DNA from 3 places in the Anaerobacillus sp. ABR4_321 genome. Region 1 is predicted to be linked to each of the others. Evidence: predicted binding sites of a transcription regulator. Region 1 holds the regulator's gene; each other region holds the start of a gene.

Region 1 (7,442 bases):
GGAATCTGAAGGAGAGTTCACGTTGATAGGAGAAACGCGTGATGACGCTGCAGGAGAAGCCTATGACAAAGTGGCGAGAACGTTGAAGCTGCCATACCCAGGTGGACCGCATATCGATCGTCTTGCACAAGAAGGCACGGAGTCGGTACCGCTTCCTCGTGCATGGCTTGAGAAAGGGTCTTATGATTTCAGCTTTAGTGGATTGAAATCTGCCGTAATCAACACCGTTCATAACGCAAAGCAGCGTAATGAGGAGATCAAGCCTGAAGATCTAGCGGCAAGCTTTCAAGCAGCCGTAGTCGATGTCCTCGTAATGAAAACGAAGCGAGCGGCTGAAGAATATGATGTGAAACAAGTGCTGCTTGCTGGGGGAGTTGCGGCGAACAAAGGTCTTCGAAGAGCTTTAAAAGAAGCCTTTAAGGATTCAGAGATCGAGCTGATCATTCCACCTCTTCATTATTGTACAGATAATGCGGCGATGATTGCTGCAGCAGGTACCATTTCCTATCGAAAAGGGAAGCGTTCTTCCTTACACCTTAATGCAAATCCGGGATTAGAACTGGGAATCTAGTCCCGGTTTTTTTGTTTCTAATTATCCACAAGCAGTGAATATTGTGGACATATTGTCCTATATCTGAAACGAAGGGGATTTCTGCTGTGGGTAAAGATTTGTGGATAACAATTCGTTTAACTGTGGATAATGTTGATAAATTAGAAATATCTCGTTAGATAAACACACATTCTGTGTATAAGTATGTGGATTGTGTGAATATGTCGGAAAATTTTCTATCTAAAGAAAAAACAGTCCACTGTGGACTGTTTAAGCTTCTTGAAGTTCTCCCCATTCTTCCATGAGTTCTTCTGTTCTCGTTCTTAATTTATCGAGCTCTTCATTTAAGACCATCACCTTCTCATGATCTTCAAACACTTCAGGAATACAGAGTTCTGCTTCTATTTCGTCGATTCTAGCTTCTGCCGAATCAATTTCTTTTTCAATTTCGTCGATCCGCCTTAAGATTTGTCTTTCCTGGCGTTTTGCTTCTTTATCTTGTTGAAAACTAGATTTTCCGGAAACTTCTGGCGCACTCGATTGTTCCTGCTGTTCAAGAGCGGCGAGTTCAGCGAGTTCCTCTTTCTTTTCTACATAGTAATCATAGTCACCGAGGTATGATGTGACACCTTCAGTGGATAACTCAAGGACACGAGTGGCGATTCGATTGATGAAGTACCGATCGTGTGAAACGAACAAGATCGTTCCAGGGAACTGGATGAGCGCTTCTTCTAAAATTTCTTTACTATCTAAATCAAGGTGGTTCGTCGGTTCGTCGAGTATAAGGAGGTTTGACTTTTGCATCATCAGTTTAGAGAGCGCGAGTCTACCTTTTTCTCCACCGCTTAGTTCGGATACAATCTTCAATACATCATCGCCGCTGAAAAGGAAGCGGCCTAATACGGCACGGATATCCTTTTCATCGGTTAATGGGAAGTCATCCCATAGTTCGTTAAGGACAGTTTTATTCGATGTGAGATTCGTTTGCTCTTGATCATAGAACCCGACCTGAACATTACTTCCGAAGTTTAATTCTCCGCCTAGGAGGGTTTTTCCTGAGACGATCGCCTGCAGCAGCGTCGATTTTCCGATTCCGTTCGGACCAACGAGCGCAACGCTTTCCTGGCGTTTCAAGTCGAACGTTAGTTGATCATTGATCACCGTATCCGGGTAGCCGATCGATAACTCCCTCACACTCAGTACATCGTTACCTGTTTGCTTGTCGATCGTAAACGAAATGTTGGCTGATTTCTCATCGCCTTTTGGCTTATCGATCCGCTCCATCTTTTCAAGCTGCTTTCTTCTACTTTGAGCACGCTTTGTCGTAGAGGCGCGGACGATGTTTTTCTGAACAAAGTCTTCTAGTTTTGCGATTTCCTTTTGCTGCTTCTCAAACTCTTTGAGCTGCTGCTCATAGCGCCGATCTTTCTCTTCTAAATAGAAGCTATAATTTCCTTCGAATCGTTCTGCACGGTTTCTTGAGATCTCATATACCTTGTTCACGATTTTATCGAGAAAATAGCGGTCGTGAGAAACGATGAGGATGGCACCTGTGTAGCCTGTTAAATAACCCTCGAGCCATGTGAGTGTTTGGATATCAAGATGGTTTGTCGGCTCATCCAGAATGAGTAGCTCAGGTTTTGTAAGTAAGAGTTTACCGAGCGCCAGGCGCGTCTTTTGCCCTCCACTTAGACTAGAAATCGGTGTTTTATAATCGAAATCTTTGAAGTTAAGCCCGTGAAGGACCGTACGAATATCCGCTTCGTATTTGTAGCCGCCTTTGTCTTTGAAAGCGACCTGAAGCTGGTCATATTCTTTCATGATACGCTGGTATTCCTGCTCATTTTCATAGATAGATGGGTCACCCATCTTCTCTTCGTACCGTCGAAGTTCTTTTTCCATACGACGAAGTTCTTCAAAGACGCTAAGCATTTCATCCCAGATCGATAGGTTCGATTCGAGGCCCGTGTCCTGAGCCATGTATCCGATCCGTACATCTTTCGGTTTGATGATATCTCCTGAATCATAGGAGAGCTGCCCTGTGATGAGTTTTAGAAGAGTAGACTTTCCGGCACCGTTTCGACCAACGAGTGCCACACGGTCTCTCGATTGTACTTCTAGCTTAATATTAGATAAAATAGGGTCAGCACCAAATGATTTTGATACGCCATTTACTTGTAGTGCGATCATTGTTTCTTCACCTCGAATTTCTCTCTTCTCGTTGTATGTTGAATCGAGCGATTTGCTTGATCTACCATTGGATTACGTTCCTTTAAGTTTATCGTAGTGAGGACAAGGTGGGCAACTACAGGAATGTTCATTAAATGGTAATAAAAATTCTTGTTAAAAAACAGCAAAAAGGATAGAAATGGTGTATAGTCACAAGTAGCAGCATTCCATTTAACCTTCTATCATCTATAGAAGAAAGGGGCAGCCATGAGTTCATTTACTCATTTTAATAAAGAAGGCCGCGCACAGATGGTCGATATTACAGAGAAAACTCCGACTGCTCGTACAGCGGTTGCCAAAACGAGCGTGAAGGTTAGTGAAGAAATTTATACTGGTATCAAAGACGGAAATATGAAGAAAGGCGATGTGCTTCAAGTCGCCCAAATTGCCGGGATTATGGCAGCAAAAAAAACGTCTGATCTCATCCCTATGTGTCATCCGATAGCGCTTTCTGGCGTTGACCTTCATTTCGACTGGGAAGTGAGCGCTTCCTTTTATGAGCTTACGATTGAAGCTCAAGTGAAAACAAAAGGGAGCACCGGAGTAGAAATGGAAGCGCTGACGGCAGCATCAGCGGCAGCATTAACCGTGTACGATATGTGCAAAGCGCTGGATAAAGGCATCGTTATCGGGGAAACCTATCTCCTTACAAAAACAGGGGGGAAAAGCGGGGATTACAAGCGCGAGTAGGACAACCATAGATTGAGCGCGGAGGTCAATGTGGAGGGTGTTTATGGATATTGATCAAACAAAAATTCCGCAAGCGACAGCAAAACGACTGCCGCTCTATTATCGCTATTTAAAAAATCTTAGTGCATCTGGTAAACAGCGGGTAAGTTCTGCTGAATTGAGCGATGCGATAAAGGTAGATTCTGCTACCATACGAAGAGATTTTAGTTATTTCGGTGCTCTTGGTAAAAAAGGGTATGGGTATAACGTTCATTATCTGTTATCTTTCTTTAGTAAGACCCTAGATCAAGATGAAACGACCAGGGTAGCTCTAGTAGGAGTAGGTAACCTTGGGACAGCGTTTCTGCACTACAATTTCATTAAGAATAACAATACGAAGATCGAACTGGCATTTGATGCGGATGCTGCAAAAGTAAACCAAGAAATTGGTGGTATTCCGGTCTACCATATCGATCAGTTTAAAGAACAGGTGAAGAAGAACGACATCTCAGTCGTTATCCTTACAGTACCCGTTCATGCTGCTCAGTCGATTGCAGATCAAATGGACGAGGCTGGAATTAAAGGGATTCTGAACTTTACGCCAGCACGTTTGACCGTACCAGATCATATTCGAGTGCACCATATTGATCTGGCTGTTGAGCTGCAGGCTCTCGTGTATTTTATGAAACATTACCCTGTATAAACTTACAATCTTAAGGAGGTGACACGCATGGGAATGGGTGGCGCAAGTATCGCTCTAGTTGCAGTTGTTGCTTTGATCATTTTTGGACCTAAGAAACTACCTGAGCTTGGTAAAGCAGCAGGTAACACACTTCGTGAGTTCAAGAACGCAACAAAAGGTCTAGCAGATGACGACGATGATACGAACGATAAGAAAAAAAACGAACAGTAATCGGTTAGGACGGATAGGGAATGGATGAACAAAAACAATCCATCTATGATCACATAGAAGAATTAAGAAAACGAATCATCATCACAGTCGTCGTCTTAATTCTCTCCTTTATTGCGGGACTATTCATCGCAAAGCCGGTCATCGTCTTTCTCCAGAATGCTCCTGAAGCACAGGGTATTCCGATGAACGCTTTTACATTAACAGACCCGTTAAAGGTTTATTTCAGCTTTGCGTTCCTGGTTGCTTTCATTATGACATCGCCCATCGCTCTCTATCAGCTATGGGCTTTTGTTTCGCCAGGACTTTATGATAATGAACGGAAAGTAACGTTATCGTATATCCCAGCAGTCTTTCTCCTCTTTCTTGGAGGAGTTTCATTTTCATATTTCGTCCTGTTTCCTTTTGTCATCGACTTTGTCGGGAATTTGGCAGAAAGCCTCAACATTCAGGAAATGTACGGCGCAAATCAATACTTCACTTTCTTGTTTCAGTTAACATTACCATTTGGCTTTGTGTTTCAGCTGCCTGTGATCGTTCTTTTCTTTACAAGACTCGGAATTTTAAATCCTGCCATGCTTGTACAGATTAGGAGATACGCGTATTTTGGACTCCTCGTCATAGCGGGTATGATCACACCGCCTGAAATTATTTCACACCTCATGGTTTCGGTACCATTGTTTTTACTATATGAATTCAGCATTCTTGTGTCTCGCTATGGTTATAGAAAGAGACTACAAGCAGAGGCGAAGCGTCAATTGGAAGAGCAGGATTCGGAACAGGAAGCATAACAAAAGCGATAGGATAGCCCTATCGCTTTTTGTTTTGATCTTTTTTCTTCAGTTGATTGATTTTCTTTTTAAGTAAAAAGAAGCGAATGGAGTAAGCGAAATCAACTGTGGCGAGCACCATCAGTAGTATCGTCCAAAGGCTCCACATATCTGCATCAGAACGGGCGCTTTGAATCGCAAGGTACGTGAAGATCGAACCGAGCCCTGCGTAGAAAAACCCCATTAGAGTTGGTGAAAATCTCATGTAAGTACTCCTCCAATAAATGATTGCATTTGTTCCGCTTTCTTCTGTAGTTCTGCTAGATCATCTGCAAAGAAGATGTTAATTAAGACAACAATCGTATTCATCGTCATATGAGCGACAATCGGTACGATCAACCGCTTCGTTTTTACATATAGAAACGCGAACGTAAGTCCCATCGCAGTATAAACAAGGATGTGGTCGAAATCCAAATGGATGGCTGCAAAGATAACCGAACTCGCGATTCCAGCGATCCAAAAGTTAAACCGTGTATAGAGTGCCCCGAAAATCACTTTTCTAAAGACGATCTCTTCAAGAATTGGGCCAATGATCGCTATTACAAGGATGAAGATCGGTGATGCCTTCGCAACATCCATCAGCATCTCTGTATTTTCTGATCCAGGTTCGATTCCGAATAAATTGACCTCGATCATCGCTGCGATAATTTGAGCAAAGTAAGCCATGAAGATACCAAGAATGCTCCAGCTCACCGCTTTCCCTGCTGTTACGCGGGTAGAACGTTCAAACGGCTCATCAGGAGTTGAGCGGAGTAGAAACAGCATGATGATGAGTGCTGTAAAAAAGCTCACAACCGAGTAGCTTACGACTGGGTTCGGAACATCTAGGGATTGAAATAGTTTTGCACCCGGATATCCGGAAAGCTGCATAACAATATAAGTAATTAAGATAGTCCAATAGTGTTTTGCCAAGAAGCATAACTCCTTTTAGTGGTTTGCATGCCTAGATAAAGGCATTTTGCATACTTGTATTAGTTTAACACATTTAGGAATGGGAATGCCCTTTAGAAGAGTTTCGAAACAGTGACGAATCTGAAGAGGGAATGTTCTGATAACTAGTACGTAAGTCTTATCTTTTATTTGGAAGAAGTTGATAAATAAAGGAATGCAAATTTTCTGTTAAAAAAATCAACTTTACTACTTGCAAAAGAATAGCGAAATATTTTATTATATACATGTGTTAGCACTCGCCTATGTTGAGTGCTAACAGAAACAATACAAACCATTAATATCCACTGAGGAGGGTGTTTGAGTTGTTAAAGCCTTTAGGTGATCGCGTAGTAGTAGAACCAATTCAATTAGAAGAAAAAACGTCTAGTGGAATCGTACTTCCTGATTCTGCAAAAGAAAAGCCTCAAGAAGGTCGCATTGTATCTGTAGGTAGCGGTGTGTTAACTGATTCTGGCGAGCGTGTAGCTCTTGAAGTTTCAGAAGGCGATGCAGTTATTTACAGTAAGTATGCTGGTACTGAAGTAAAATATGACGGTAAAGAATATTTAATTCTTCGTGAAAACGATATTCTTGCAGTTGTAAGCAAGTAATACAACCACTCAAATAAAATAAGAACTACATAAATTGGAGGGTAACAAATGGCTAAAGATATTAAGTTTAGTGAAGAAGCCCGTCGCTCAATGCTTCGCGGTGTTGATTCTCTTGCAAACGCAGTAAAAGTTACACTCGGTCCAAAAGGACGTAACGTGGTACTAGAGAAGAAGTTCGGTTCTCCTCTTATCACAAATGACGGTGTAACGATCGCGAAAGAAATTGAACTTGAAGATGCATTCGAAAACATGGGTGCTAAGCTTGTAGCTGAAGTAGCAAGCAAGACGAACGACGTTGCTGGTGACGGTACAACAACTGCAACGGTTCTTGCACAAGCAATGGTTCGTGAAGGACTTAAAAACGTTGCTTCTGGTGCTAACCCAATGGTTATCCGTAAAGGAATCGAAAAAGCAACAAAAGCTGCTGTTGATGAGCTTAAGAAAATTTCTAAGCCAATCGAAGGTAAAGAGTCAATCGCACAGGTTGCGTCTATCTCTGCTGCTGACGAAGAAGTAGGTCAATTGATCGCTGAAGCAATGGAGCGCGTTGGAAACGACGGCGTTATCACTGTTGAAGAATCAAAAGGATTCGCTACTGAGCTTGAAGTAGTAGAAGGTATGCAGTTCGACCGCGGATATGCATCTCCTTACATGGTAACAGACTCTGATAAAATGGAAGCTGTTCTAGAAGATCCATATATCCTTATCACTGA
Region 2 (7,442 bases), 1.1 Mb from region 1:
TTTAATCGAAATTGCACCTGGAGAGCGTTATGATATTGAATTTATAGCAAATGGTAAGAAGGGAAGCTTCTTTATTGACAGTCATGATGATCGTGGAGAAGCAGGAGGTATGAACATTGATTTTGTGTTTGAGGGGGAGAACCCTTCTAACACGCAAACACATTCAGAAGATGTAACGAACGTGATCGATCTAAACAACCTTGGAGAAAAGAAAAAAGGACCATTTTCAATAGATGATCAGTTTGATGTAGAGTATACCATGGATCTTGGAGTGAAGATGAATCATAAATCGATGGAGATGGAATGGACGATTAATAACGAGACATTCCCTGATGTTCCACCGTTAAACGTAAACAAAGATGATAAAGTGAAAGTAACGTTGACCAATTATAGTGAAGATAAATCCGTGCACCCAATGCATCTACATGGTCACTTCTTCCAGGTTCTAAGTAAAAATGGAAAAGAACTTAAAGGAGCTCCGATCATGAAAGATACACTAAACGTTAAAGCAGGAGAAACCTATGAAGTTGCTTTTCTAGCAGATAATCCTGGGAATTGGTTATTTCATTGTCATGATTTACACCACGCTACTAACGGAATGGTGTCATACGTAAACTATAACAACTTCAAAGAATTTTACCAGAGTAGTGGAGATATTGAGAATATGCCTGAATAAGAGCTAGTCTTTCGTCACCAATGAAGCAAATGTAAAACATTTGCTTCTCTTTTTTTATATGAAGATACTCGATATAGAGTCCGTCTCTGTCGAATGAGATAGGTGATATCTTTCAGCTTTTTGTAGTCTTAACGTATATATGTAACCCAATAATATGGAGAAAGTGTGCATAAAACATGAAATTTTGCAAAATACCAATTTATTTCAAAATGATGTTTTGATCCCTTAAATTGAGGCAAAATACCAAAGTGTAAACAAATATGAAGGAGGAATTTGATTATGTCACACGAAAAATACGGTTCAATGATCGAAACGCTTCATGAATGCATGACTGCATGTAATCACTGTTACGATTCTTGCTTAAAGGAAGATGATGTCAAGATGATGGCTGAATGTATTCGTCTTGATCGCGAATGTTCGGATATTTGTGGATTCCTTGAACAAGCGCTAGTTAGAGGTACACCATTTGCAGCTGAACTTGCTCAAGCTTGTGCAGCTATTTGTGAAGCGTGTGGGAATGAGTGTAAGAAGCACGATCATAAGCATTGCCAAGATTGCGCGGACGCTTGCTTTAAATGTGCAGAAGAATGTAAGAAGCTTGCAGCTTAATGAATATTTGTACTTATAAAAAGCTACACCCCCTCTTTCAGAAAGGCATGGGGGCTGTAGCTTTTTTTGTGTTTTTTTAATAAAGTCTTATTAGAGATGTAAAAAGTGGAATGCACAGTTTCTCGATATACTAGTGGTAGGATCAATCATAAAGGGGACCATTATGCTATTTAAACGAAAGAATAAATTAGCAACAAAATTAGGCTTCTTGTTTCTAACGAGCATCATTTTGTTAGAAGGCATACTCTTTGTTGTTTTATATTTTGGGTATCTCAACCAGCGTGTCATGGTAGAAACCGATTCATTGATGGCCCGGGGAAATAGTCATCGAGATGTTCTGGAAAAGCACTTTGATGAAGCGACAAGAGCTCATGTTGCATTGATGGAATCTGAGGCTGAGACTCAAGTTGTCATAACGGATGCCACAAATTCGATTCTCGACCATTCGAATACGATTACACCAGCTATTCAATCAATTATCCAGTCTATTGATCACACCAAAGTAGAAGACGGGATTATAGAAGGAGATTGGGCGAGTGCGCCATATGTATCGACGGTTTCTCCAGTAGTGATCAATGGTGTTTCCATAGGATATGTGTATATGTTTCTCGATACAGAAGGGATCAGAGATATTCGTGATAAATTGACCGTTCAGTTTTTGATCGTAACTGGGTTAGCTCTATTTCTAACGGTAATCACGATCATTTACTTATCTCGAATCATTACGAAGCCCCTTATACATATGAAAGAAGCGACTCAGAAGATGAGTAATGGAGAGCATGATGTGTATTTAATTGAAGATCGCGATGATGAATTAGGAGAACTCGCTAGAGCCATTCAAACGTTATCGAACGACTTACTTCGTTTAAAGAATGAACGAAGTGAGTTTCTCGCAAGTATTTCTCATGAGTTACGTACTCCACTCACGTATTTAAGCGGTTATGCGGATATTGCAAAGCGGGATAATCTTACACCAGAGGAAAGAAACCGGTACCTTACAATCATAAAAGAGGAATCTGGAAACCTTACAAACTTAGTAAAAGACTTATTCGACATGGCGAAAATGGATCAAAAAGGGTTCTTGATCGAACGGGAGAAAATTGAAATTTGTTCTCTCGTCAATCAAGTGAGAGAAAAAGTGATGCCTGCGTTCGAAGACAAAGAGATAAAGCTGATAGCTTCATGTCAAGAAGAAATGTTCATTACTCTAGATCCTGAGAGGTTTTCTCAAGTCTTACTCAACCTGTTAGATAATGCCCTTCATTACTCTGAAAGAGGTAAACGTGTGAAAATCGAAGTTTTTCAAGCACATCATGATTTACAAATCGAGGTTATTGATGAGGGAGAAGGTATTCCTGAAGAAGATCTTCCGTTTATTTTTGACCGCCTCTATCGAGTGGATAAATCACGATCAAGAAAGTACGGCGGTTCTGGGTTAGGGCTTGCCATCGCAAAGGAAATAATCGAGAAACATGAAGGTACAATTTCAGCTACAAGCGAGGTAAATAAAGGCACAACGATCAAAATTGTCATTCCAGGAGTTGAATCACATGCAACACGTTTTAATCGTAGATGATGAAGAACGAATGGTAGAACTAATCGAATTGTTTTTGGAGCCAAAAGGCTACATGACGTATAAAGTGAATTCAGGTTTGAAAGCCTTGGATGTTTTAAAAAAGAATAAGATTGATCTCGTGTTGTTAGATGTGATGATGCCTGAAATGGATGGGTGGTCTACATGTAAAGAGATACGTGCTTTTTCAAAAGTGCCAATCATCATGTTAACAGCAAGGGATCAATCGGACGATATCGTTAAAGGGTTGAAGCTAGGAGCAGATGACTATATCACAAAGCCATTCGATGAAGAAGTTCTTCTCGCAAGAATCGAAGCTGTTTTCAGGAGATTTCATCAGGGTAATGAAAACACTCTGGTTGTGGAAGGATTAAGATGGAATAAGGATACACATACGGTTTCCTATGAAGGAAAGTCGATCACGATGACTCCGATAGAATTTAACCTTCTTGGCCTCTTTATGAAAAACCCAAACCGAGTCTTCAGTAGAGAGCACCTCATACAAATGATTTGGGGCTTCGAGTCGAGTACAGAAGGCCGCACAATCGATTCCCATATCCGAAACCTTCGAGAGAAATGCCGGCAATCCGGCTTTCAAATAGAGGAGCACCTAAAGACTGTTTGGGGAGTTGGGTATAAGTGGACGAATTAGCGTAGGACAAGGAGTCGAACCTGATGATTGCATTAGTCCAGCACAAAAAGAGTCTGAATCCCAAATGAAAAATGAATTTTAAGTGTAAAAAAGGTTCCGACATCGTGTTTAGTCGGAACCTTTTGTGATTATTTATGCTCAAGCGCAGGCTTTACCTTAACATTACGAATATGAAGTCCTTGCTTGATAAATGGGATTACCCATCGATCAAGACCAATCTTAGCAGCATTGTAACCTGCAATTAAGATGAGCACTCCAAGGATCACCATCATCGGGTTCGTGCTTGTTGTTCCACTAAATAGGAAGGCAAAATTCATGATAACTCCCATTAATGCTGCAAGGGTTGTGAAGGTACCAAGAATTAGGCCAAGTCCAACAAGCAATTCTCCCCAAGCAACGAGTACATTGAAAAGCTCGACATTTGGGATCGCAAACCCTTCTAAGAATGCAGCCCACCATCCTTGCACAGCAGGATGTTCACCGGTAGCCTTCGCAACTGCTCCTTGAAGATAGCCATTTGCATCAAAACCACCTGTGATCTTTCCCCAGCCAGCAGTTATCCATTGATAACCTAGGTATAAACGTATGAACAATAGAATACCAGAAGCTACTTTGTTTTCTCTTAGAAATTGAATAAACATTTTTCTCACGCTCCTACTTTAATAGTCTGATCACATGTTTATTATCGCCAATCCTTAAACCGTCTTCTGTGATAAGTATCACAACCTTGAAGATTAATTTAAATAGAGGATATAAACTCGTCTTATTTATAAATAACAAAAAATTCATACAATAATAGTGTTAAAATGTAAAATATTGCTATAATAGTCTGTGTAGGATAGTAAAATAGCCTGCGTATAGTAAAAAGGGGGGCGGGTAATGTCAGAAGTAAATGGTAACCCGTTAGTGAAGGATGAAAAAAAGCCAAAGGTGAAGGTGGAAAGAAAAGAAGGGGAACCGACTGCAGCTTTTAAAGGGGCAAGCTGGGCAGCTTTGGTCATCGGTGTTTCCGCTTATTTAATCGGTCTTTTTAATGCTGGGATGGAACTGAATGAGAAGGGGTATTACTTTGCTGTATTGGTATTTGGGCTGTATGCAGCTGTTTCTCTGCAAAAAGCGGTTAGAGACAAGGAAGAAGATATCCCTGTCTCGGGCATTTATTATGGACTAAGTTGGTTTGCAGTAATTATCGCGATCTCTTTGATGGCAATCGGACTTTATAACGCTGGAAGTATCATCTTAAGTGAAAAAGGATTTTACGGAATGTCATTCGTTCTTAGTTTATTTGCAGCCATAACGATTCAGAAAAATATTCGTGATACGCAGGTGGCAAAAGAGAGAGGGTAAGGGACTCCCCATTTTAACGTGGTGGTTTGTAATTTGAGTATGAATCAATCATAAAAAGCACCTCACATAATGCTAGTAGGCGCATTATGTGAGGTGCTTTATTTTATGCTTTTAAACCATTCCATTTTGCTTCATTGATTAGTACAACCTAAATCAGGCGATCTTCTCAATCTTTTCATTTCCATTTTTTCTCTCTGCCGGCATCAACAATGGCTTAGGTGGACAAACTTTTTGAGTCAATTTAGACACAACGATAATTGTCACTAAGCCAGAAACCATTGCGAGTGTTCGGAATGGAAAGAGTACTGTGCCTGCTTCGATCATTGGATATGGCAAGAATACAGGAAGTCCGATGATCGGCTCTCCCCCGCCTAGACGTAAAACGAAGGAAACGATTAAACCTGCAACTGCCCCATATTTATTTGCTCCTTTAAAGAACAGTGCGGTTGTGAGCTGTGGAAATAGAATAACGTATACAAGATCAGCAGCAAGATACCATAAGGCATAAACACTTTTCACATTCAATGCGATGATCGTCGCTGCAATTCCAACAAGGATGATGGAACGTTTGATCATTTTCTTAAGCTGATCACTTGAAGCTTTTGGTTTGAACAGTGGTCGATACACATTCCAAGCAGCCATGGAAGACGCTGATAAGATGGACGAATCCATCGATGACATAACGGCAGCTGCGAGTGCTCCTAATCCAATTGCTCCAATAATATCAGGCGTTAAATATTGCAGCACATAAGGGAGGATCATCGCTGGATTATCAGGTGCATTTACGCCAAGACTTGCCCAGTCGGTATCTAACCCGATCGCTCCGATGATCACTGCAGGGACTGCTGCTAGAATACAGATAAATCCTGCTGTGATGGAAAGCCACATAGCTGTTTTCTCAGTCTTAGCTGAAAGCACACGCTGAAAGTATACTTGCCATGGGATCCCTCCGAAAATAAGGAGTAGGGCAAAGTCCCACCAGTTCCAGTAATAGTTCCCCCATTCAGGATCCTTCCAGCCGTCTAGAGGGGGAAAGAGACTTGCATAACTTCCCATGTCTGTTTGGTAATTACTCCAAACGGAACTTAATCCGCCTACTTCTGATAGTGCAAATGGTAGTACTAAGAACAAGCCGATCATGACGGCGAGCATTTGAAAAACGTCCGTAAAAGCAACGGACCACATGCCTCCCACCACTGTGTAGGCAATCGCGATAATGGCTGATAGGATAATCGATGTTTGGAAGTCAAGTCCTAGAATCGTTCCAAATGTAGTCCCTAAAGCAGTTAGAATCGCACCACTCCAAAAGACTTCGCCTAAAAGTGCTGGGATGTATAATACACCAGCAACTTTCTTACCAAAGCGCTGTTCGAGTGGATCGATCATGGTCATGAATTCATAGCGACGCATTTTTCTAGCGTAGAAAATACCGCCAATAATTAAGCTCAGTGCGTACCCCCACGGGGCCTGGGCCCATGCTAATCCAAAGGAATACGTTGATTCTGCTGTTCCTGATATGTATCCACCGCCGACCCAAGTTGCAGCCATCGTAAACATAGAGATCCATAGTGGTAACGATCGTTTAGCTACCATCATATCGGATGCTGACTCGGATTTGTTACTGGCCATAAAGGCCCCAATATAATAGATGACCCCGTAAAAGGCGAGCATTGAAATAAATGAACCCCAGTTGATATCTGAATTTGTTGCTCCTAAGTAAATAAACATAATGACAATGGCTGTTACAAAAACTCCTGCTTTTAACAGGTTTCCTTTTCGTTTAGTCAAAATATCATCACCCCTCGAAATAGTTTTAATTTAAAACCTTTTTCAGGCGTATCTCTGCAATAAGACACTTTCTTCCTTCATGATGCAATTTTTATAAAACAACGGTTTCATTTCATACTTTGTTAACTCGTTACTACGGAATCCTTATCAAATCAAGAGGACAACGAGTTTCATACTTTTTAAGTAACGCTCCACTCCTTTTTGTACAAAAAATTAAGTATGTTAAATATTTTCTTAACGCAATTAATTGTAAATGCTACAGGAAGAGATTTTTTTTGTCAAACCGGTGTCTGAGTAATCTGCAATGTGCCTTCGTTATTCCAGTCGCACCCGTTTTTACGCTAGAGAGGAAATGTAGTATGGTATGAATGATGCTTGGACAAAAAGCAAGGAGTGGTTAACATGTCATCTACCCCAATGGTTGAAAAAATAGAAAAAGCAGCTTTGCCGCTGTTTGCTAGAAATGGATTTGAAGGAACGTCTTTAACGAAAATCGCACAATGTGTTGGAATAAAGAAGCCATCTTTATACGCCCATTTCGATAGCAAAGAAGATCTCTTTCTCGGAATGCTTCAAAAAGTAAATAGAGACTATCGCCTTTTTCTAAAAGAAAGAGTTGAGAAGTTCAGGAACATGACAACAGAGCAGCAACTGTATTATTTGTTGAAAGATAACTCTGCTTATCTTAAGAATGAAGATCTTGGTCTATTATTTAAGAGATTCATGCTTTTCCCTTCGCTAAAAGTAAATGATACCTACAATGAACAGTTTATCGAATCAGAAAAAGCCTTAACGGA
Region 3 (7,442 bases), 330 kb from region 1:
AATGCTGGCTTTTGATATCCCATCATCACTGCTGTTAAGGTATTGATGTTGCAGCGAAGCCCTCGCTTTGGCGGGTGGGCACATGAACTATTCTGGTTATCTCCACGGAACACCTTCACCTTGTCTTCTTCAAGTAGAAATGTGCCATTGTTCCATTCTGCATGTTCATCATATACATGTAGAAAGAGGGTTTCTCCCCCTGTGGTCAGGGGATACTCGTTAAGAAAGCCTTCAGCATCTACGATTCGAGCCATAAAATATGGTTCTACTTCCGTTTTAAGCTTTGGATTTTGAAGTAGGTATGGCAGCTGATCGCTTTCGTCTAACAATAGCGTTCCACCATCGACCATCGAGTCATGCTGACATAAGTAGTTCCACAAACCTCTTCTAGCATCTCCATCGAGGGCAACGAATTCTTCCACCTCAAGATTACGATCTTTCGCTTTGTAAAAAACATACCCCATCAATTTACCTTCACCATTTCGATACGTTGCGAACTGATAACCATCAGAATAAACGCGAGTCTTCCACCAGTCATCATCACGTTCTAACATTCCATTAAATTTAGCAGCGAACGCCTCGTAGATGGGGTTGAGCTGCTCGAACATATCCTCGATTGCAATCCTTCGAACGGTTCCACTTGCAGCAGGAAGTTGTTTAAAATCCTCTTTTTTTAGCGTGACTTTCTTCCAATCACTAAAGATCTCCCACCCGAACTTACGATAAAAGGCGATGTTAAATGGATGTAGGAACGATACCGTTTGCCCATTCTCTTTCATCTCTGATAGCGAATGGCGAAGGAGCTTTGCAACCTTTCCGCCTCTTCTATACTCTGGGTATGATGCTACAGAAGCGATCCCTCCCATTGCAAACCGCTTTCCTGCTATCCACGTGTGCAGATCGATAATATGGATTTTTGCTGCTAAGTTTCCATCTTCAAACTCTCCCCACACAGTATGCTCGCTGTATGCTTTTAGCTTTTTATCTAGCTCTTCTTTCGGTACATCATATTGAAACGCATACTCTGAGAGGCGTATGACATCCATCATTTCAGACTTATTTAGTTTTCTCATGACTGCTCCCTCCATTTCCTTATCCTTAGACAATCATAACAAGCGTTTGATGTTTCGATAATATGTGTAGAATTTTCGAACATTTATGGTATACTAATTGTAACAAAACATTCACAATTAAATGTTGAGTTTAGTTTATAAATACTTTTGAAAGCGGTATCAATTAAGGAGTGGATCTCATGGACGTATTTATGGTTTACTTATTTGTTATTACAGCAACGCCATTATTTCTTTGGAAAGACTATCGAAAGCTTGCATATATCCACACGCCATTCATAGTTGCCAACTGGGCTCTTCTCATCTTCTATATTGGCGGAGGTATGACACCAGCTGCTCATACAATCTTTATCACACTGTTTGTGATCAATGTATTGTTTGCTCACCTAGCTGCATTCCTTCTGTTTGCGCTGCCAATTATCCGCGAACGTGCAGCTGCAAAAAAAGTATCTTCGATGGAATAATAAAAAACACCGTCCACCCCTTGAGGTGAACGGTGTTTTCGTCTTACATAGGCATATGCATATGATCCATACCAAATGACATAACCCAGATCGAACCGGCTACTACTGCAACCGCGATAAACAAGGAGTATAGAATCGTTCCCACTTGATACTTACTATCTTCGCTCTCTGAAATATGCATAAACATGATGAGCTGGATAGCCGCTTGAAAAAGCGCGAGTGCAACGACAACAACGATGATCATCGTGTTGCTTAGTCCAGATTCAAAGCCTACCCATAGTGCAAATAAGGTCAAGATGATTGAAAGAGCGAATCCAATAACGTGACTCCATGGGAAATGGCTGTGAGTTTGCTCGTTATTCGCCATCTTACATCACCATCCCTAGTAAATAAACTGCTGTGAAAATAAAGATCCATACAACATCAAGGAAATGCCAATAAAGACTTGATATAAATACTTTTCTTGACGTGTCTGGAGTTAAACCACGTTGCTTTAACTGAATCAAGATAAGAGCGATCCAAGCGATACCCATCGCAACGTGGGCACCATGCGTACCAGTCAGTACGAAAAATGCAGACCAGTAAGCGCTAGTCGTTAATGCCGCTCCTTCATGAATGTAATGAATGAATTCATATATTTCAAAGCCGAGGAACGATAGTCCAAGAGCCAGGGTAATCCCAATCCATAGGACTAGCCCTTTTAATGAATGACGTCTCATATAATGAATTGCGAGTCCACAAGTAAAACTACTTGTTAACAGCAAGAAAGTCTCGATTAGTACACCTTTTACTTCAAATAGATCTGCCGGTACAGGACCACCTGCTGTGCGCCCGTCTAATACAAAATAGGTCGCAAAAAGCGTGGAGAAAAGCGCGATCTCTGCACCAAGAAAAATCCAGAAGCCGAGAATATTCAGACGACCCGTTTCCGTCTGGTACTCTAAAGGCGTATTTGGAGAATGTTCAACTGCATCCATCTGTCACGCCTCCTTTATTTGGTAGTCTGTTCAAGTTTTTCAATTTCTTCTACGCTCACGTAGAAGCCTTTATCATAATCAAACGAACGCATCACCATCGTTGCTAGTACTCCAATTAGTCCAGCAATCGACATCCAGTGCCAAGAGAAGACCATACCGAATCCAGAGATAAAGAAGAACGTACTCATGATGACCGGTACACCAGAGTTACTTGGCATGTGAATCGGTTTATATGGCTTCTTAATTTTATCTGTTCCTTCTTTCTTTGCGATCCAATAAGCGTCATGTCCTTTAACTTCAGGCACATGTGCAAAGTTATAGAACGGAATTGGTGCTGCAGTTGACCACTCAAGCGTTCTACCATCCCAAGGATCTCCAGTTGTCTCACGTGGAGAGTAACGGAAGCTATAGTAAATGTTATAAACAAGAATCAAGAATCCGATTCCCATTAGAATACCACCCATAGTTGCTAAAACGTTCAAACTCATCCAACCATCTGCTGCGCCATACGTGTAGACACGACGCGGCATTCCCGCAAGACCAAGGAAGTACATCGGGAAGAAACATAAGTTGAATCCTGCTACGAAGATCCAGAATGTCCACTTGCCTAGCTTTTCGTTTAAGCGGTGGTTGAACATTTTTGGATACCAGAAGTGTAGACCTGCAAAACAAGCATACACAGTACCCGAGATCAATACATAGTGGAAGTGAGCGACTAGGAAGTACGTATTATGGTACTGGTAGTCAGCTGCTGCCATTGCAAGCATGACTCCTGTCACCCCACCGATAACAAAGTTTGGTATGAAGGCGAGTGACCATAGCATCGCTGATGTGAATCGGATCCTACCTTTATACAAGGTGAATAGCCAGTTAAAGATCTTCACACCCGTTGGCACGGCAATGAGCATCGTCGTGATGGAGAAGAACGAGTTAACTGCTCCTCCTGCTCCCATCGTAAAGAAGTGGTGAACCCAAACAAGGAAGCTCAGCCCTGCGATTACGACCATTGAGTAAACCATTGCTTTGTATCCGAAAATGGTTTTACGTGCAAACGTACTGATAATTTCTGAGAACATACCGAACGCTGGAAGAATAACGATATAGACTTCAGGGTGACCCCAAATCCAGAAGAGGTTTGCCCATAGCATCGGCATACCGCCGTCCATCAATGTAAAGAAATGACTTCCGAACAAACGGTCGAATGTCATAAGTGCTAGAGCTACTGTAAGCACTGGGAATGCGAAGATGATGATCACACATGTGATCAAGGTTGACCAAGTGAAGATCGGCATCTTCATAAGCGTCATTCCAGGTGCTCTCATTTTCATTATCGTCACGAGGAAGTTAATTCCTGTTAACAATGTACCGATACCCGCGATCTGTAAGCCGAGTAAGTAATAGTTTTGTCCTACGCTTGGACTCAGCTCTAGTCCTGCTAATGGAACATAGCTTGTCCACCCAGCAGAAGGAGATCCTCCGATAACGAATGAAATATTAAAGAGCATTGCTCCCATAAAGAACGTCCAAAAGCTTACCGCGTTAAGAAACGGATAGGCTACGTCCCTCGCTCCAATTTGGAGAGGAATAACGACGTTCATTAAACCAATTAAGAACGGCATGGCCATGAAGATAATCATGATCGTACCGTGAGTTGTAAAAATTTCGTTGTAGTGAGTGGAGTCCAGGAATCCTGCGTCCGGAACTGTGAGCTGCGCTCTCATCAAGAGGGCATCTACACCGCCTCGGAATAACATAAGGACTGCAGCGATCACATACATGATACCTAATTTCTTATGGTCAACAGTCGTGAGCCACTCTGTCCAAAGCCACTTCCATTTCTTGAAATATGTCAGAACAAAAATGACGCCGATCAACGTTAACGCAATAGAAACATCGGCACCATATATAAGTGGATCACCTGTGACGAAAAATTCATCCCATTTCATGGTGACTTCCTCCTTCCTTAGTGCGACTCAGAGTGAGTGCCTTTATCTTCAGATTTCGAATGTTCATCATGGTTTTCATGTCCTTCATGGCTGTCATGACTTTCATCATCTTTGTGATCTTTATGTTCGTCGTGACCCTCATGTCCACCGTGAGATCCATGTGAATTTCCTTCTTTATACTCATCTAACGGGAGACCATTCCGTACTCTTGTTGCATATTCTGCATCCATACCGTGATCGACCCATTGAAGGTGCGTTGAGGAGAATGTCATTTCTTCAGCATGACCCTTTAACATCAACTCGTTGTATTTTTCTTGAGTTAATTCAGGCGCGTCCTGTGCCTCATCAACCCATTCTGCATACTCTTCTTCCGTTTGAGCTGTGACAGTAAACACCTGCTCTGTGAAGCCTTCACCTGTGAAGTTCGAGTTTCGGCCTCGATACTCTCCTGGTTCATCTGCCTGTAAATAAAGTTCTGTCATCATTCCGGACATCGTATATTCCTGACCACCTAATGATGGAATCCAGAATGATCCCATTGAATCAGCAGAAGCAAGCTTGAATAAGATAGGACGATCTTCTGGAATGTGGATGTAGTTAACCGTTTCGATATCCTCTTCAGGATAGCTAAACACCCACTTCCAATCGACGGAAGTCGCATGAATAACAACAGGTTCTTTGTGAGCCGTTGCTTCAGGAGGCTCTTCTAGCGCATAGATTGTTTTTACTGTTGGGATTGCAAGTGCAATCAAAATAATAATCGGAATAACCGTCCAAACAATTTCTAAAAATACATTTCCTTCAATTTCTGGAGGTTCATATTCAGGTCCGCTTTTTCGCTCTCTATATTTTACAAGTATGACTGTAAACAGAACGAAAACGACAACAACTATAAACAGCATTAATCCAATGGAGAAAAGAATCAGATTTGCTTGTTGTTCCGCTACGGGTCCTTTTGGATCAAGCACAGTTAAGTTGCTACAGCCGCTCAGAACAATGACAGACATGAACAGGGCGAAAGCTAGCATCGACTTTATTCGCTTCACCGCAAGGCCACCTTCCTTTCTTTCTCTATAGTAAAATCATAATTTCAACCTGATAAAACCGCTTAATGACAGTGCTTCGCAGTATCAACTATTATTCTAGCAGGGCAATAATAAAAATGTGATACACATCACAATGTGTCAAAAGTTGCTCAAGTTTCTATCACTTTTTCGACACATTTCGTACAAACTTTGTACATAATTGTGGAATTTTTTAACCTTAGTAGGCGAGTTTTTCCTAGGGCAGGCAAGTTTATTGAACAACTGTATTATTGTTTGATACAGTTGTCGAGGAACAAAGGTTGTTTGAAAGGAGATTATCATGGATTTACAAATGAAAAATAAGCTAGCCGTCGTTACGGGCTCTACTTCTGGAATCGGAAAAGGTATCGCCGAGGTATTGCTTAAAGAAGGAGCAAACGTCATCGTCAATGGTCGTTCAAAGGAACGTGTAGATAGTGTGGTTAAAGAGCTATCTTCATTCGGAGAGGTGTACGGCATTGCAGCAGACCTTTCACTACAGGATGAAAGTGAGCGTTTTGTTGAAGAAGTACACAAACACGGCGCAGTAGATATTCTTGTTAACAATATGGGAATGTTTGAAGTCAAACCGTTCGATCAAGTGACAGATGAAGAATGGATGACTTATTTCCAAACAAATGTCATCAGTGCAGTGAGACTTACTCGAAACTTCCTGCCATCTATGCTTGAAAGGAATTCAGGAAGAGTGTTGAACATCGCAAGTGAAGCGGGAGTAAAACCACTTTCTCAAATGATTCCATATTCCGTTTCAAAAGGTGCGATGATCAGCCTTTCACGTGGCCTTGCTGAAACGACGAAAGGAACGAACGTTACTGTTAACTCCGTTTTACCAGGACCAACCTGGACTGAGGGGGTAGCTGGCTTCATGAAAGGCGCTGCTGCAGAAGAGAATAAAGATCTAGAGCAATTTACGAAAGATTATTTCAAAGACAATGAACCAACATCTCTTATCCAACGCTTCGCAACAGTAGAAGAAGTTGCAAACACAGTGGCATACCTCGCATCTCCATTATCTTCAGCGATCAATGGATCAGCTCAACGAGTTGAAGGCGGCATTATTCGATCTGTATAACAAAGAGCCTGGCCATTCGGCCAGGCTCTTTCATTTTATATGGTGATATGGTTCTTAATGTTCCATTTCGTTACTTCAATCTTAGACTCACCTTCGGATTTAAATAGAAGGCTCTCATCTTCTTCAGAAGGAAAGTAGCGCGAAGTGAAAACTTCTTCCCCACCGTTAATAAACACCTCGATCGATGAAGAATCCACATAAAAACGCAGTTGTGTAACAGAATCGATCTTACAGCTTCTAGACTCTTCCGTTCCATCAACAAAGCTATTCCGTTTAAAAGTAAGCAGCTTTTCATCAGCATCGTATACCATCTCTGCTGCGTTTCTAAACGTAACCGAGAAAGATCCCTTTACCTCTTTTACGTTGACGAGCAACTCATATACCTTGCCATTGAGCTCTTCTCGCTCCATCTGCTCATTGTAGAGGCTCGCTTCAATTTCCGTTTTGTTCTGACGCATGTCGTTTAGCTCTTCCACCGGTAGTTGAATCAGCTTTCCGTCTCGGTAGTGAAGCTCCCGAGGAATCGTCAGCGTATGGATCCATTTATGCTTTCTCGTCGGATGATGCTCTTCATCCTGTTCCGGTACACCCATCCATCCGATAAGGAGACGTCTACCTTCTTCATCCTCGGTCGTTTGAGGTGCATAAAATTCAAATCCTCGATCGAGCTCAGTAAAGGCATCATGATCAAGGCGCCCTGTTTTATAATCGAGCTTTCCTGATAGATAACCTGTTTGATATACGTTTTGATAAGCGTAACCTTCTGGTTTAAGACCTTGAGGGGAAAAGAGCAGTACATCGCTTCCATCTAAGTGAAATAGATCCGGG

The links. Region 1 encodes Rex, which represses fermentation and respiration genes when NADH is low (regulators of the CRP and FNR family bind a similar motif). Its sites were predicted from a motif close to TTGTGAAATATTTCACAA; they were not measured.
Region 2: the regulator Rex is predicted to act here: its motif matches at 4,218-4,235, upstream of ACXADT_RS08035 (DoxX family membrane protein).
Region 3: the regulator Rex is predicted to act here: its motif matches at 5,620-5,637, upstream of qoxA (cytochrome aa3 quinol oxidase subunit II).

Annotation. Positions count from the first base shown of each region.
Region 1 is NZ_JBSWTK010000001.1:422,340-429,781, reverse strand. It holds gene tsaD (tRNA (adenosine(37)-N6)-threonylcarbamoyltransferase complex transferase subunit TsaD) at 1-571, shown strand, start outside; gene ACXADT_RS02275 (ABC-F family ATP-binding cassette domain-containing protein) at 821-2,740, opposite strand; gene moaC (cyclic pyranopterin monophosphate synthase MoaC) at 2,987-3,469, shown strand; gene ACXADT_RS02265 (redox-sensing transcriptional repressor Rex) at 3,513-4,151, shown strand; gene ACXADT_RS02260 (twin-arginine translocase TatA/TatE family subunit) at 4,179-4,361, shown strand; gene tatC (twin-arginine translocase subunit TatC) at 4,382-5,149, shown strand; gene ACXADT_RS02250 (YdiK family protein) at 5,169-5,393, opposite strand; gene ACXADT_RS02245 (lysostaphin resistance A-like protein) at 5,390-6,100, opposite strand; gene groES (co-chaperone GroES) at 6,442-6,729, shown strand; gene groL (chaperonin GroEL) at 6,778-7,442, shown strand, end outside.
Region 2 is NZ_JBSWTK010000001.1:1,539,842-1,547,283, forward strand. It holds gene ACXADT_RS08015 (multicopper oxidase family protein) at 1-676, shown strand, start outside; gene ACXADT_RS08020 (four-helix bundle copper-binding protein) at 956-1,285, shown strand; gene ACXADT_RS08025 (sensor histidine kinase) at 1,449-2,861, shown strand; gene ACXADT_RS08030 (response regulator transcription factor) at 2,836-3,510, shown strand; gene ACXADT_RS08035 (DoxX family membrane protein) at 3,639-4,151, opposite strand; gene yiaA (inner membrane protein YiaA) at 4,390-4,857, shown strand; gene ACXADT_RS08045 (high affinity choline transporter 1) at 5,011-6,585, opposite strand; gene ACXADT_RS08050 (TetR/AcrR family transcriptional regulator) at 7,048-7,442, shown strand, end outside.
Region 3 is NZ_JBSWTK010000001.1:749,291-756,732, reverse strand. It holds gene ACXADT_RS04110 (GNAT family N-acetyltransferase) at 1-1,073, opposite strand, end outside; gene ACXADT_RS04105 (spore morphogenesis/germination protein YwcE) at 1,253-1,534, shown strand; gene qoxD (cytochrome aa3 quinol oxidase subunit IV) at 1,578-1,901, opposite strand; gene qoxC (cytochrome aa3 quinol oxidase subunit III) at 1,903-2,511, opposite strand; gene qoxB (cytochrome aa3 quinol oxidase subunit I) at 2,526-4,457, opposite strand; gene qoxA (cytochrome aa3 quinol oxidase subunit II) at 4,475-5,485, opposite strand; gene ACXADT_RS04080 (SDR family NAD(P)-dependent oxidoreductase) at 5,823-6,614, shown strand; gene ACXADT_RS04075 (sucrose-6-phosphate hydrolase) at 6,650-7,442, opposite strand, start outside.